DNA from 2 places in the Halomonas shantousis genome. Region 1 is predicted to be linked to the other one. Evidence: predicted binding sites of a transcription regulator. Region 1 holds the regulator's gene; the other holds the start of a gene.

Region 1 (8,142 bases):
GCGCTACCAGGCCCCGACGGAGGCCATGTCGAAGCTGGAAGCCTGGCTTTGCCACTTTGACCGTTGCATGACCCTGCCTGCGGGCCGTGGCATGAGTGATGCGCTTGCAGGCCTGCCGGCGCAAACGCCTCTGACGTTCCGCTTTCGTCTGCACGCCGATAACGGCCAGGCCACGCATATGCGCGTGAAAGGGCTCCAGATCATCGTCGATTACCGCTAGAGCGGAGCCTGGAACCGCGCAGGTGCTTCGCCATGTGCCGCAGGATTACAGTTCTTAAATTGACAGCCGATATAAAAGGGAGCTGGCCGCTGAGTACGTGCCGGCTCGGCTTGCTTTGTGCAAATGACTGGCCTTCTGCTGAGGCGTTTATCCACTGACACGACTGTGGAACCTACTATGGCGCTGTCCAATTCGCCCAATAACGATTTGTCTCTTATCGAACGCCTGCTCCTGGAGGGAGAGGGCGGCGATAAGGTCCGGGAGATGGCCGTCGCTTATCGTCATGGCAGTTTGCAAGAGGGGCTGCAGGCGTTGCTGAGTGGATTGATCGAAGCGCAGGAGGGCTGCGTCGAGATCATCGACGATCGAGGGCTGGTGTGTTTCGTAGGGCAGCAGGGGCGGGTTCTGCTGGGGTATCCGGAAAGCGAGACGATTCCCGGCGATGCTTGGGTGAAGCGATGGCCCGAGACGCAGCACGCTGGTCTGCTGGAGTTGCTTGACAAGGCGCTGCAGGGGGTACGCCAGCAATGTGTAGCCAGGCGGCACCACTGCCAGGGAGGTTGCTGCGACTGGCATTTGTGTTTTGTCCCGTTGAGCGTCTCGGGACGACGCTTCGTGCTGGTGGTATCGCGGGACGTGAGCGAGCAGTACCGCCTGCACGCGGCACTGGAGCGCAGCGAGTCACGCTTTCGTGAACTGATCGACAAGATTGCCAAGGTCTTTTGGGTATTCGATGTCCGAACGCGACAGTACGAATACATCAGCCCTTCTTTCGAGCAACTGCTGGGTATCGGGCTCGACACCCTGAACAGGGATCCCTCCGCGTGGACGCATAACATCCATCCTGACGATCTGCCTCGTGTCCGTGAGATGGTCTACGATTGCGACACTTGGCTGAAGAATCCCGCTCCCATCGATCTGCAGTATCGCATGACGCGCCCCGACGGTAGCCTCATCTGGGTTCACGATCTCAAGTATCCGGTGATCGAGAAGGGTGAGGTGGTACGTCTGGTGGGTATCGTTTCCGACATCACCGAGGATCGGGAGCGTCAGCAACGTCTGCAGTACCTTGCCAATCATGATCAACTGACGGGGCTGGCCAACCGCACTCACTGCCAGGAGTGGCTGGAAGAGGCTTGTCGGCAGCGCAAGCCGTTTCAATTGCTGCTCGTCGGGCTCGATCGTTTCAAGCAGATCAATGACAGTCTCGGGCCTCATCAAGGTGATGAGCTGCTCAAGCAAGTCGCCGGGCGTATCCATGTGTCGTTGAATTCGGCAGCGCTGCTGGCCCGGCTGGGAGGGGATGAATTCGCGGTCGTGCTCGAAGGCGAGCGCAGCCAGGAAGAGCAGCGTGTCGTGGCTCACAGCATCACCGTGGCATTGGGGCAACGCTTCATGCTTGGGCGCAATGCCGTCTTCATCACGGCCAGCATCGGTATTTCCAGCTATCCGCAGGATGGCGAGAATACCGATATCCTCATGCAGAACGCCGATGTCGCCTTGTCAAACGCCAAGTACCAGGGACGCAACACGATACGTTTCTTCAAGTCGGGCGACGACGAAACCACGCTGAGTCGGCTGTCGTTGGAGAGCGCGCTGAACCGGGCCTGGGAAAACGAGGACTTCGAACTCTATTACCAACCCAAGGTCTGTGCCCGCAGTCTGGATCTGGTCGGTTTCGAGGCGCTGTTGCGCTGGCGCGGACCGGACCGCATCCCGGTATCCCCGGCACAGTTCATTCCCGTGCTTGAGGATACCGGATTGATCGTGCCGGTGGGCTACTGGATTCTCGAGCGTGTCTGCCAGGACCTGCAGCGCATGAAAGCGCGGGGATGCAGCTCCCAGATAGCCGTCAACATCGCGGCACGCCAGTTCATGGAGAGCGATTTCGCCGAACAGCTGCAGCGCGTCATGCGTCGCCATCACGTCTCGCCGGGAGAAATTGCCCTGGAAATCACCGAAAGCTCGCTGATGCAGGAGCCGGCCCGGGCGGCGGAATTGCTGACTCGCCTGAGAGCGGCAGGGGCTTCGGTGGCACTCGACGATTTCGGTACCGGCTATTCCAGTCTGAGCTATCTCAAACGTTTTCCCGTCGATACGCTCAAGATCGATCGCAGCTTCATCATGGACATGGTCGATGATGACGACGATCGCAATATCATCGACGCCATCATCCGCATGGCGCATGCATTGAATCTGATCGTGGTGGCCGAGGGGGTGGAAAGTGCCGAGCAGCACCAGCTGCTGCGGCAGTACGGCTGCGATCAACTGCAGGGGTATCGCTTTGCCAGGCCCATGCCGCTCGAGGAGGTCTTCGCCTGGCATGCGCTACATATTGATACAAAGCGGAAAATAGGACCCGGAAGTACCGGGTATTCATGACTTGGGACGTGTGCCGTCGCGTCAATAATGCCAGCGTGGGTCATGGGTCAGTAAGCAAGACGCTACTGGACTTGAGCTAACTTCGACCCGAGGCGAGGCGATGTATACGGCACAGGGTAAAATCGATCATTCAGAGCTGCTTGAACAATACCTGCCCATGGTCAGACGCCATGCGCTGGGCCTGCAGGTACGCCTGCCGGCGAGCGTCGAGCTGGAAGATCTCATTCAGGCAGGCATGGTCGGGTTGCTCGACGCACTGGGACGCTACGACACCTCCCAAGGGGCGAGTTTCTCCACCTATGCCAGCCAGCGCGTCCGTGGTGCGATGATCGATGAGTTGCGCAGCCGCGACTGGATCCCTCGTAGCGTTCGCCGTAACGCGCGGGCGCTGGATCAGGCGGTTCGGCGGCTCGAGCAGCGCTTGGGGCGTCCGCCCGAGGAGCGCGAAATCGCTGCGGAGCTGGACATGGCGCTCGCTGACTATCAACAGTTGCTGATCGACGCCAACAACGGTCACCTGCTGGCATTCGATGAAGTCGTCGAGGAGAGTGGTGAGCCGGCTGCCGCCGGGGAGGGAGCTCCGCTATCTCCTCTGGAATCGCTGCTTCAGGGAGACCAGCGCGAACAGCTGATCGGGGCGATTGATGGCCTCCCGGAGCGCGAGAAGCTCCTGTTGGGCCTGTATTATCAGGAAGAACTCAATCTCAAGGAGATTGGCGCAGTACTCGGCGTCAGTGAATCTCGTGTCTGCCAACTACACAGCCAGGCCGTGGCGCGGCTGCGCTCACGGCTGGCGGCTTAGCGGACGAAACTTCCTGCTTCAGCGGCTGTTCTGACGACCGGCGCTGCTCCGGCGGCGCTGACGTGCCGGCTTGTCGCTAGCCTCCTGTCGGCGTTGGCCCGACGAGGCGTTGCTGCGGTTACCGGCACCGCTGCCCTGACGACGCTGGCCGCCATCCCGGCGTCCCTGGCCGCGACGACCGTTCTCGATGGGTTCGGGACGGGCGTTGGGGTCGGGTTCGAAGCCCGGTTCGACGTGGCTGGGCAGCTTGCGCTTGATCAGCCTCTCGATATCCGTCAGCAGCTTGTCCTCATCGACGCATACGAGCGATACCGCCTGACCCTCGCTACCCGCGCGGCCCGTGCGGCCGATACGGTGCACATAATCTTCGGGTACGTTGGGCAGCTCGAAGTTGACCACATGCGGAAGCTCGCTGATATCCAGGCCGCGGGCGGCAATATCCGTGGCCACCAGTACCTGCAGACTACCATCCTTGAAAGCGCCGAGCGCCCGGGTGCGCGCCGACTGGCTCTTGTTGCCATGGATGGCCATGGCGGGAATATCCTGCTTGGAGAGCTGTTCGGCGAGACGGTTGGCACCATGCTTGGTACGGGTGAATACCAGTACCTGATACCAGCGATGCGTCTGGATCAGATGGGCCAGCAGTTCGCGCTTCTGGCCGCGATCGACCCGAAAGACGGCCTGGTCGACGGTTTCGGCCGTGGTGTTGCGGCGCGCCACTTCGATATGGGTCGGCGCGTTCAGTAGCCCGTCGGCGAGCGTCTGGATCTCGGTCGAGAACGTGGCCGAGAACAACAGGTTCTGGCGCCGCGCCGGCAACAGCGTAAGGATTCGGCGGATATCGCGAATGAAGCCCATGTCGAGCATGCGGTCGGCTTCGTCGAGCACCAGTATTTCTACCTGGGAGAGGTCGACGTGACGCTGCTGTTGCAGGTCGAGTAAGCGGCCCGGAGTGGCGACCAGGATGTCGACGCCGGATTTCAGGGCATCGATCTGCGGCTGGGCACCTACGCCACCGAAAATGACCAGCGAACGCAGGGGCAGATTCTGTCCGTACGTCTGTACGCTGTCGCCTACCTGGGCGGCAAGTTCGCGAGTCGGCGTCAGCACCAGGGCCCGGACCTGCCGGGCGCGGGGGCGTGCGCCGCCACTCAGGCGCTGCAGCATCGGCAGGGTGAAGCCGGCAGTCTTGCCGGTGCCGGTCTGCGCGCTGGCCAGCAGATCGCCACCCTTGAGGACAACCGGGATTGCCTGGCGCTGTATCGGTGTCGGGGTCGTGTAGCCTTGTGCCTCGATGGCACGCAGCAGCTCGGCGGAAAGGCCAAGTTCGGAAAAGGACATGAAAACTCCACAACGCACATCCGCCGGTCACCCGTCGTCAGGGTGCCAGTCAGGGGCCGATGTGTCTCGAAACGGGATCAGGGCGGTAGCGGGAATCGTACGCCTGGAATGGGCGCGGCGAGGTGACTGGTCGTAAGCCGCGTCCAGTATGATGCCAGAAATCAATGCGATATGCACCTCCCGACATGACCCACGCGGATTCCCCCGCAAGCCTCTTGCGTCATCAGCTGGCGGATGGCGGGTTGGCGATGTCCGCGGCCAGTTGCTCGACTACCGTCTGCCAGGCACGGCCCAGAGTGCGAACCAGTGCCGGGTAGCCGTCTGCATCGAGAGGGCGTTCGACATGAAAACGCTGCACTGAACGCAATTGGCCCTCGGCATCTCGCAACTGCCATTGTCCGCTGACGACGGCCATCCCATCGTGACGCCCCTGAAACTCCTCCACGTCGAGCCTGACGCTGAGAGCCTCGCCGGCATCCGCTCCGCGACTGTCGCGCAAGACGCGTACGTTGGGCAGCGCAAGGCTCAGATGATGGCGCAGGCTCCTTTCGAGCTGACGGCTGAGATTTTCGGCCCACAAGTGATTGCTGGCCTGATGTATCTCGATGTCGCTGAGCTGCATGACGATGCCGTCACTGTCGAGGTAGTCGGCGATGCGGATGGGCTCGAGGACCAGAGCGCGTGTCGCGGAATCCGTATACTGCACGGTATCCTGCGGCGCGGGTAACGTATACCGCGCTGACGGCGTCGAGGTGCCGGCGCATCCCGCGAGCACGCTCAGCATCAGGCTGAGCAGGGACGTCGCGAGACAGTGCCGGCGCCATGAAAACGCTGGAGACGGGAGCGGTCTGTGACTGGCGGTGGCCGATTCTATCGGTAAGCTCATCGCGGGGCCCTCGGTAGCGGATCTTCGGAACTGCGCTTGTCGAAGATCAAGGCATTGGGTTGTTCGCTCAGGGTGCGGGCGACCGGTTGCAGGTCGCGCAGCAGCGTTTCCAGACTGGAAAGTGTATTGACCAGCTCCTGATAGCCTTGGGAATCGGCAGAAAAGCCCTCCAGCGTACTGCGCAGTTCCTCGATGGTGTCGTTGAGGCTGCGGGGCATGTCCTTGAGAGCCGGATCATTCAGCAGGGCATTGATGGAGGCGGCCGTGTCCTGAACCTCCTCCAGCGTAGCCTGTGAAGCCTGCAGATTGCCGTTGAGCCTATCCAGGATCGGTTCGATCTGCAGGCCATTGATCTTCTCGAGCAACTCCGTGACTTGCTGCTGAATCTGAGCCAGGCCTCCCGAGGTCGTCGGGAAAATGGCTTTGCCCTCGAAGGTCTCGGCGTTGTAATTCGGGGCGTCCTGCACGAAGTTGAGATCGACGTATAGCGCCTGGGTCAGTAGGTTGCCGGTCTTGAGCGTGGCGCGCAGTCCATGCTCGAACATGCGATCGATCCGAGCGCGCCACTGTTCGAGGCTGTAGTCCATCTTGCCATCCTCGAGCCGCTGCGGCTCGAGATGGATGAGCACCGGTATGGCAAAGCGCTGGCGTGAGTCGGGCTGGGGCGCGGTGAAGTGCCAGGGCACGCTGACCACCGTGCCCACGCGTACGCCACGATACTCCACCGGTGCGCCGCGGCTCAGCCCGCGAACGGTGTCATCGACCAGCAGAACATATTCGATATAGCGATTGTAGGTGCCTTGCCGGGCGCTCTCTTCGTCGGCATAGAGCGTGAACGTCTCGCCAGCGGTAACGGGCTGTCCCATGACGACGTCTTCCGGAACGCCGAAAGTCACCCCGCCGCTGAGCAGGGTCTCGAAGGACTCCACGTTGAGACGAAACCCTTCGGAATCCAGACGCAGACCGAAGCCGGAAGCCGTCCAGAAGCGAGTGGTGTCGGTGACCAGTACATCATAGGGCGACTGGATATAGAGCTGGTGACGCATTTCACGGGTTTCGGGGTTGAATTCTGTACTTTCGACCCTTCCCACGGTATAGCCCTGATAAGTGACCGGATCCCCGGTACGGAGGGAGTTGCCCAACTGGCTGACCAGTTCGATACGCAGCCCAGCGGCATCGGGAGGCGCGACAGGAGGATGATCGAGCACCTCGAAATGGCGCTGGGGTTCTTCACTCTGGCCGGGCAACAGCTGGATGTAGGCCCCCGACAGCACGGTTCCCAGGCCGCTGATACCTTCGCGATCGATGCGTGGCTTGATGACCCAGAATCGGGTGCGATCGTTGAGCATCCGTTCGGTATCCGGATCCATGCGCACGGTGGCGATGGTATGGCTGAAGTCCTCGGAAAGCTCGACCTCCGCAACGCGGCCGACCTCGACATTGCGTGACTTGACCAGCGTCTTGCCGGCCTCGATCCCTTCGGCGTTCTGCATGGTCAGCGTGATCACCGGGCCACGTCTGGAGTAGCTGTCATAGACCATCCACAGCCCGATCAATACGGCGACCAGAGGAACGATCCAGATCGGCGACAGGCGACTCTGTCTTTGACGTATGGCACGGCGGGGGGTGTCATTCATCATGGACATCCTGGGTTGATGACGGGGCATGGAGCGGGGCTCGCGTCCGCCTGCGGGACGAGTGCGAAGGAGTATCCCAGAGAACACGGGGATCCAGGCTCATGGCGGCCAGCATGGTGATGACGACTACCGAGCCGAAGGCCAGCGCTGCAGGGCCGGGAGTGATGGACATCAGGGCGCCGGCACGGATCAGGGCGACGAGAATGGCCACCACGAAGACATCGATCATGGACCAGCGACCGATGAACTCGGTCAGGCGATAGAGGCGGATGCGGTGCATATGGCTCAGAGGCGGAGCACCGCGGCGCGTGACGACGCACAGCCAGGCCAGGGCCAGGATCTTGCCGATCGGCACCACGACGCTGGCGGTGAAGATGATCAGCGCGATGGGCCAGTCGCCTCCCTGAAGAAAGATCAGGACACCGCCAATGATGGTTGAAGGTATCTCTTCCCCCAGGGTGGTCGTGGTCATGATCGGATAGGTATTGGCCGGCACATACAGGACCGTCGCGGCGATAAGTAGTGCCCAGGTTCGCTGAAGCGTATGGGGCTCTCGAGCGTGCAGATGTTCGCCGCAACGCTGGCACGAACCCCGGCAGTGTTCATCGAGGCGATTGAGAAGTCCGCAGGTTGGGCAGCCGGCAAGGCGCTGCGGTGCCGCCGTCTCGCCGGTTCGGGCCCCTTCGGGTGCCAGAGGCTCGCTGGCCAGCGAAAACCACATCCAGTCTTCATCGAGCGACTGGCTGGTCATCAGCAGTAACACAGCAAAGATGCAATATGCCCAGAAGGCCGGGCCAAGGCTGATTTCGGCCATGCCCGCCACCTTGATCAGGCTGACCAGAGCGCCGATGACGAATACGTCGGCCATCATCCA
Region 2 (8,142 bases), on a different contig from region 1:
ACCCGAATGGTGGGCGGGCTTCACCCGGTCGAACGCACTGAGCTGGCCGATGACCGGCCCCATCATCAGCAACAGCATCGCCAGCAACGCCAAGTGGGCAGCGCGCTGAGAAGCTCGACAGTTGATCTGGCGAAGTGACATAGGGCGATACGGGGCAGAGAAAGTCCGCTATGGTAAGCCATGCCTACGGGAACGTATGCAGCCAGATACGTGATCTTTTGACGCACCCAAGTTTTTATATGGCACCGGGGCAACCCGTCGTTGAGAGAGTTCTGTTGCGGCGGGATACGCAAGCGGCGTCCGCCGCTACCACGGTGCGCTGACATGGCGCATCAAGGCGCGGGAAAGGGGAAACCTGGTGCAATCGGCCAGCCAAATTTCAGCTTTTCGGCAGCGCCTCTTCATCTGCTAGGTTCTGGATTCGTTTTCTTGTCATTGATAAGAAACAAACTTATTTTTCTGGCATGGAATTTCCATATAAGAACATGATGAGGATTTTTATCCTGCGCCATTGGCATATGAGACAAGCAGCCTTCATGGCAGCCAGGACGCGTCGATGAAAGCCAAGCAATTCCATGTCATCTGACCATGAGACTCGTTAGATGACGCACCGAGTGAGCTGGCGTGCTCCCCTAAGTTCTGTCTGAAAAGTCGGCGAGCGATACTCAGGCAAGGCAAAAATCAGCGATAAAGCGGAGTTTACGTGCTGTAAATGAGCACTTTGAGCTGGTTTTTAACACTGCATGAGTGAGCGCAGACATTTTTCAGACAGAGCGTAGTCCCCTTTACGGGGACTTCTTTTATGCCTGCACTTTATTTCAATGGTCGCACGGGGCGGATTGGCTCGGACCGATGGGGTGTCGTCGAGCACTTGCGAATCCATTTATCGTGACGATATCGCCGGCAGCCAGAGCGCAAGAGCGATCAGCGTGGCCAGCAGTACCGGTGGAGTGATCACCAGCCCGACCTTCATGTACTGCCCCCAGCTGATTCGGTAGCCCTTGCCGGCCAGTACGTGCAGCCAGAGCAGTGTGGCGAGACTGCCAATGGGCGTGAACTTGGGTCCCAGATCGTTGCCGATGACGTTGGCGTAGACCATGAGTTGCTGCGTGTGATTCGCTACGTGCGCCTGATCTATGGCCAACGCGCCGACCAGGGTCGATGGCATATTGTTCATCAGCGAGGCCAGAATGGCGGAGGCAAAACCCGTGCCGAGGGTAGCCATGACGTCCCCCTGCTGGCTCAGCCACACCAGGACATCCGCCGCCCAGGCCGTGAGCCAGGCATTGCCCAGTCCGTACACGACGAGGTACATGCCTATGGAAAACAACACAATCTGCCAAGGGGCATTCTTCAGTACCTTTCTGAGCGAGACGACATGCACATGCCCGGGAGAAAGCCACCGCCCGGCGATAGCCATCAGGATGAGCGCCGCCGTTCCCATGATGAAAGAGAACGGAATCTCCCATTGGGCGGTCACGAATAGTGCCACCAACAAGACGGTCAATAGCGGGAATGCTGCCCGAAAAACCTGGTGGTCACGGATGGCCGTTGCTGGCGCCTCCAGCCGTTCGACCCGATATTGGGCGGGTATCTGCTTGCGGAAGTAGATGCCCAGGACCAGCAGAGTGGCGGCCAACGATACCAGGTCGACCGGCACCATCACCTGAGCGTAACGATCGAAGCCAATCTCGAAGTAATTGGCGCTGACGATATTGACCAGATTCGAGATGACCAACGGCAAACTGGTCGAATCTGCCACGAACCCCGTCGCAATGATGAAGGCCAATGCCGCGCCGGGGCGGAACTCGAGCCGAGCCAGGATGGCCACCACGATGGGTGTCAGCAGGAGTGCTGCGCCATCGTTGGCGAACACGGCGGCAATGAGCGCACCCAGCATGACGATCAGCGGAAACAGCAGTCGCCCCCGTCCATTGCCCCATCTGACGATGTGCAGGGCGGCCCAGGCAAAGAACCCCGCCTCATCCAGAATCAGGGAAATGATGATCAACGCCACGAAGGTGAAGGTGGCATCCCAGACGATATGCCAGACAACGACGACGTCATGCCAATCGACGACGCCCGCCAGCAAGGCCACTGCAGCACCGCCCAGGGCGCTCCAGCCAATGCCGAGCCCCTTGGGCTGCCAAATGACGAGTACCAACGTGACCAGAAAGATCGCAAAGGCCAGCATGTAGACATTCCCTATCAATGCGTCTTTTGATTGACTCGCGTGGAGACGGCTTCGGCACTCTCGACACGCTCCGAGTAGCGGTCGGTGAGGTAGGCTGCTCGGCCTCGCGTCAGCCAAGTGAACTTCACCAGTTCTTCGCAGACATCGACGATACGCAGGTAGAGCGGAGACAGCCGCATCCGCCCGGCTTCATCGAACTCGTCGAAGGCCTTGGGTACCGAGGACTGGTTGGGGATAGTCAGCATGCGCATCCAGCGCCCCAGAATGCGCAACTGGTTCACGGCATTGAAGCTCTGGCTGCCACCGGAAACCTGCATGATGGCCAGTGTCTTGCCTTGAGTCGGTCGAACACCGCCAAGGGCCAGGGGAATCCAGTCGATCTGAGCCTTCATGATGCCGGTCATGGCGCCATGCCGCTCGGGACTGACCCACACCATACCCTCGCTCCACCCGGCCAGTTCGCGCAGTTCCTGTACTTTCGGGTGGTCGGCTTCGGCATCATCCGGCAGCGGCAATCCCGAGGGATTGAACGTGCGAACGTCACAACCATACCAGCGTAGCAAGCGTCCGGCTTCTTCCGACACGAGGCGCGAGTAGGAGCGCTCCCGCAGTGAACCGTACAGCACCAGTATACGTGGCGGATGCCGGGACTGGTCGGGGCCGGCTAACGTATCGATATCGATGGGCTGCAAACGCTCAAGGTCAATGTTGGGTAGCTGATCCAGACTCATGATGCCGTTCCCCCGAGACGTACGACCTCGCCATCCTCCTTGGTGAATTCGACCACCGGATGTGCCAGCAGGGGTAATACTTTCTCCGAAGGCCGGCACAAGCGTGCACCCTTCTCGGTCACAACGATGGGCCGATTGATCAGGATAGGGTGAGCCAACATGGCATCGATCAGCTGGTCGTCACTGAGCTCGGGATCGTCCAGTCCCAGCTCATCGTAGGGTGTGCCCTTGCGCCGCAGAAGTGCCCGCGGGGACATTTCCATTTCCGCCAGCAGTTCGACGAGCTTTCCTCTTGCAGGCGGTGTTTTCAGATACTCGATGACATGTGGCTCTTCCCCGGATTGGCGCATCATTGCCAAGGTATTGCGGGACGTGCCGCAGTCCGGGTTGTGATAGATCACGCTGATCATGATAGGTCATCCTCTCTAGATGAGGTGCAAGGGCGCAGTTCCTGCAAGAGGGGGGCACACAGTTCGGGATGTCCTGCACAGCAGTCGTGTATCAAAAAGCCCACTGTTTCCCGTATACGCTCCAGGTTGGCGCGATAAATCACCGAGCGGCTATGCCGCCGAGATATGACCAGACCGGCCCGTGACAGGACTCCCAGATGCGTTGACATCGTGTTGTGAGGAACTTCCAAGAGACGTGCGATTTCACCTGCGGGCAGGCCCTCCGGCTCATGGCGTGCCAGTAGCCGGAAGGTCTCCAGGCGAGTCGGCTGGGCAAGGGCCGCGAACGCTTCGATAGCGATTATATTGTCCATATGTCCAGAATTGCAGACATAAAATAAAAATTCAATAACGAAACGTTCATACCAGAAGAAAATTGCGAGAATGCTATTTCCCAGCGCAAGGGAAGCCCATCTGAACGATCCGGTGCTTCCTCAGATAATCAATCGGCAGTGGTTATTTTTTAACCAACAACTAAGGGTATGTTTTAAAAGAATTTTTAGCCATAATTCACATTTCCGGTGTATAACCTTGCTGTTCACGAGAGATGATAAGTCCCGCCAACAAAAGGCTGACGGGAGATGACCTTCTGCTAGGTGTCAGGACCTGCCTGAAAAGTCAGCGAGAATGGCCAGACAAGACAAGAATCGGTGAAAGAACAGAGTAAATGCGTATCTCGAGTCAATCTCTAACGCCGTATGGACGCGCGCAGCTATTTTCAGAGGAGGCCCAGGCTAGCTTGGCTTCCCTTATTCAGACGGCCTGCGAAGGAACGCCGGTATATCCAAGTAGTCGCTGTTTTGTTTCCCATCCTGCTGGCGAGACTTCGTACCAGGTGAGGTCGGCTGCTGATGACCTGGAGCCGACCGAGAAGGGGATTGCCGGGCGGAGGCAGTCTCACCTTGAGCCGCTACGCCTGATGTTTCCTGCAGGCCGGCAGCGACGATCGATACTCTAATCGCATCATGCAACTCGTTAGACAGCGAGGTGCCAATGACGACCGTCGCTTCATCAGAGGTGAACTCACGAATAGTTTCGCCTATCTCGTTGAACTCACCGATCGAAATATCACGGCCAGCCGTGATATTGACCAGCACCCCGCCCGCTCCCTTGATATCGTATTCTTCGATCAAGGGGCTCTTTACTGCCGCAAGCGCTGCTTGTCGCGCTCGGCCCTCTCCTTGCCCCGTGCCGGTACCGATCTTGGCCCGTCCACGGATCTGCATGACCGCTTTTACATCGGCAAAGTCGACATTGATCATCCCTGGGGAGGTGATCACCTCCGCAATTCCCGAGACGGCGTTCTTGAGTACATCATTGACAGCCGCAAAGGCGCTAAGCAGAGATGCTCCCTTGCCGAGAGTTTGCATCAGACGGTCGTTCGGAATGACGATCAGTGAGTCGACAACCCGTTCCAGCGCTGCGATGCCGGCTTCTGCCGCTTGCCGACGCTTACCGCCTTCGAAAGAGAAGGGCCGTGTGACGACGGCGACAGTAAGAATGCCCATCTCCTGAGCAATTTCAGCGATCACTGGGGCTGCGCCAGTGCCGGTTCCTCCCCCCATGCCGGCCGTTATGAACACCATGTCCGCGCCGGCCAGGCGTGCCTGGATTGTCGAACGACTTTCTTCGGCTGCCTGGGTGCCAAGTTCAGGATTGGCACCGGCTCCCAAGCCCCGGGTGGTATTGTTCCCGATGGGCAGTGCTGCAGATTGCGGCAACGATTTCAGCGCCTGAAGGTCCGTGTTGGCGGCAAAGGCATCGATCCCCTGCAAGGAGTTGCTCTGAATGATATGCAGGATGGTGTTGCTACCTCCCCCCCCGACGCCAACTACCTTGAGGTTGGCAAGAAGATCTTCGGTGGGCGGATGGTCAAGTTGGCGTGGCATTGGAACCTCGTAAGCTGTCGGGCTAGCGTCAGTTCAGCATAACAGGTGAACCTGCACTTATGCTCGAGTGGGAGTATTCCGTTCAGTGCCTGGGTAGGGACCTCTCAGCTAGGCAGTAAAACTGGGTTATTGCCTAGCTGGAAATATATTTATACCGTTATCTTTTCTATACATAAATACATAAAAAGATGCGCGTGCCATCAGCGATACTGCTTGTACCGCATGTCATTACTTCACTCTCTCCGTGTGACCACACGCAGCTGCACTGATTGAAGATACGCTTTGATACCGCCGCATAGAGCCTTGACTTTCAATATTTTTCCTGCCCGGCCGATACAGATATTGGCGTTTGAGGTTTTTTCCAACCAGCAGGGAGATTCACATGGATTCGAGTATTAACAATGCTGTCAGCGCGGCGCTTGCCATGCAGCAGGCGCAGGTCGCCACGGAAGCACAAACGAAATTGATGAAAACCGCGATGGACACGCAAGCGAGTCAGGTATCGCAACTGATGGCATCGGTAACGCCGACAGATCAGCTTGCCACTGAAGGTTCGGTCGGTACGCGTATCAATACCTTCGCCTGAGTCCGTTCAGCCAAGCCGCACTACTTAGCCGGCCACCGCGCCGGCTTTTGCGTTTCACGACATATTCCTTCGACCTTGACCCGCTCCATGAACACTGACAGGAGCGGGTTCCGGGTATCGTGTCGTGATGTCAGGCCCAGATGTCCTGATCTGTATCGCGACGCCAACGCCTTGAGCGATATTACCTAGGCATGTGCAACGCCAACGTGCCACTGTTTGATACTCTGCTGCGCCTGCCACATGCGCCGGTAGCGCTCGGCACTCTCCATCAGTTCGGCATGACGGCCGCGCGCCACCAGGCGGCCCTCGTCGAGGATCCTGCAGGATGGCGCGTGCAATGGTGATACGCTGGCGCTGTCCCCCCGAGAGGAATACGCCACGCTCACCGACGCGGGTGTCGTACCCGTCGGGCAGCTCGGCGATGAAGTCATGGGCCTGGGCGGCCTTCGCCGCGGCAACGACGCTTGCCATGTCGGCATCGGGTGAGCCCATGCGAATGTTGTCGGCCACGCTGTCGGAAAACAGGAAGGTGTCCTGAAAGACGAAGGCCACCTGTTGCATCAAGGTGGACCGACCAGTGCCGTGATGGTCCCCGGGGCCACGTCGAAGCTGACATTCCCAAGCGCCTCGCCACCGGTGGGCGAATAGCGAAGCTCACGTCCTCGAAACGCAAGCTGGCGTCTGACTCGCGACGCCAACGCGTCAGCATGGCCTTGTTGGCAGCCAGGGCCTGCCTGATAGCGGCCGAACGTCTCGTAGCCTGTATCGAAAGTCCTGACCACCGGCATGGCCTGTACAAACTCGACGATGGATGCGCTCACCTGCTCGCGTGCATCGTTGTAGAGCCGCGCCATCTCGCCTCGCTTGCGCAGTGCCTGGCTGAGAACGGCAAAACCGAGCATCAGCACGGCCAGGGTGCCCAATGCGAGGCGCCAGTCCAGCCACAGCAGCACGCCAAGGGTCACGATGGGCGTAACATAGGCACGCGCATAGAGCGGGGTGCTGTACCGCCTTGCGAATCTCGCCGAAGCCGAAGTTTACGATGGTCTGTTCGACCGATTTCTTGAAACCGGACTCGTCTGGAATGCTGCGCTGTTCCAGCAGCCGGGGGGCTCGTCGGCGCCTCTTGGCGCAGAGGCGCGGAGCGGACCGTCCATTCGTAACGCTGGGGAACGTACGGCACGAGGATACATGCGGGTCGAAGGGGATGGCACCCATGACGATGGGATTGACCTGTCCCGCCCGGCAAGCTTCCTTGAGCGCCCCCTGGATCGCTTGCTGGAAGAGGCTGTCCGGGCGATGACCGACATGCGGGGGGAGCGAGAGCGGCTTCGAGAGAGTCGATGCCCTCAGTTCCCGATCAGCAGAAGTGAAAAGCAATTGCCGATGACTCGCGGCAATCCCTTCCATTGTCTCGTCCTCCAACCATTCCCTGTCAACTGAGCTTTCCATGGTTTCCCTCCGCTGATGGCAAGGAGAAATACAAATTATAATCAAATGAGAATGGTTGACGATAGCGTTTAATTGAGTATATTCGACTCGGATTGTCAAGAGCCGGCTATTACCGTCGCACCTGCGGGCGATCGCTTCCCGGCTCGGTGAGGAGTTTGGCGTGTCGTGGCCCGCCCACCAGTTGCTGCGCTGTCGGACGGCCGACGAGGTGGCCCGGCTGCTGCCACATGCAGCCGCAGCAATATCGTCAACGCAATGTGTTCCCGTCGACTCCCAAGGAGCATGACCATGGAGCAGGTAAGACAGAGTGATGCCAGCCAAGGCTGGATGCCGCTTACGATGGCGCAGCTGGATTTCTGGGAGGAGTACTCGCTGCAGCCGGATCAATCGATCTCCACGGTGGCCCATTGCCTCGATATCGAAGGCGCCGTCAGTCAGGCGGCGCTGATCGAGGCGATCGTATGCACGATCAGCGAGGCCGACGTTCTCTCGGTACGCTTTCACCTCCCTCCCGGGGGACAGCCGCTACAGTGCTGCGCCGCCGAGCAGGCACCGCTACTTATGTTGCACGACCTGCGTGGCGAAGCCGACCCGCTGCAGGCGGCACACCTGATGATGCGAGCGGACGTCGAGTCTCACCGTGACCTGCTGCAACCGCCATTGAGTGCCCAATGGTTGCTGCGTGTGACCGAACGGCGCTACCTCTGGTACAGCCGGGGCCATCATATCGTCCTCGACGGTTACGGTATGGTGCTGCTCGAGCGGCGCTGCGCGCAGCTGTATGCCCATCTGCTCGGGCAGGGCGAGGTCGATGAGCCGCTGCGGCCGTTCTCCCGCTACG

What was found. Region 1 encodes FliA, which starts transcription of late flagellar genes. Its sites were predicted from a motif close to CTAAAGTTNNNNNNNNNNCNGCCGATA; they were not measured.
Region 2: a site for FliA is predicted at 5,573-5,599, ahead of ACYQ12_RS00560 (putative motility protein). Genes of this name have one in related genera too.

The regions. Positions count from the first base shown of each region.
Region 1 covers NZ_BAAIER010000002.1:2,292,602-2,300,743, reverse strand. The annotation lists gene ACYQ12_RS11060 (flagellar protein FlhE) at 1-220, shown strand, start outside; gene ACYQ12_RS11055 (putative bifunctional diguanylate cyclase/phosphodiesterase) at 398-2,602, shown strand; gene ACYQ12_RS11050 (RNA polymerase sigma factor FliA) at 2,703-3,404, shown strand; gene ACYQ12_RS11045 (DEAD/DEAH box helicase) at 3,423-4,745, opposite strand; gene ACYQ12_RS11040 (PqiC family protein) at 4,969-5,529, opposite strand; gene pqiB (intermembrane transport protein PqiB) at 5,628-7,268, opposite strand; gene ACYQ12_RS11030 (PqiA/YebS family transporter subunit) at 7,261-8,142, opposite strand, start outside.
Region 2 covers NZ_BAAIER010000001.1:126,607-134,748, forward strand. The annotation lists gene ACYQ12_RS00530 (DUF2946 domain-containing protein) at 1-141, opposite strand, end outside; gene ACYQ12_RS00535 (arsenic transporter) at 884-2,194, opposite strand; gene arsH (arsenical resistance protein ArsH) at 2,209-2,925, opposite strand; gene arsC (arsenate reductase (glutaredoxin)) at 2,922-3,335, opposite strand; gene ACYQ12_RS00550 (ArsR/SmtB family transcription factor) at 3,332-3,688, opposite strand; gene ftsZ (cell division protein FtsZ) at 4,124-5,263, opposite strand; gene ACYQ12_RS00560 (putative motility protein) at 5,646-5,849, shown strand; gene ACYQ12_RS00565 (hypothetical protein) at 6,056-6,193, shown strand; partial or broken gene ACYQ12_RS00570 (lipid ABC transporter permease/ATP-binding protein) at 6,219-6,410, opposite strand; gene ACYQ12_RS00575 (hypothetical protein) at 6,410-6,814, opposite strand; gene ACYQ12_RS00580 (condensation domain-containing protein) at 7,590-8,142, shown strand, end outside.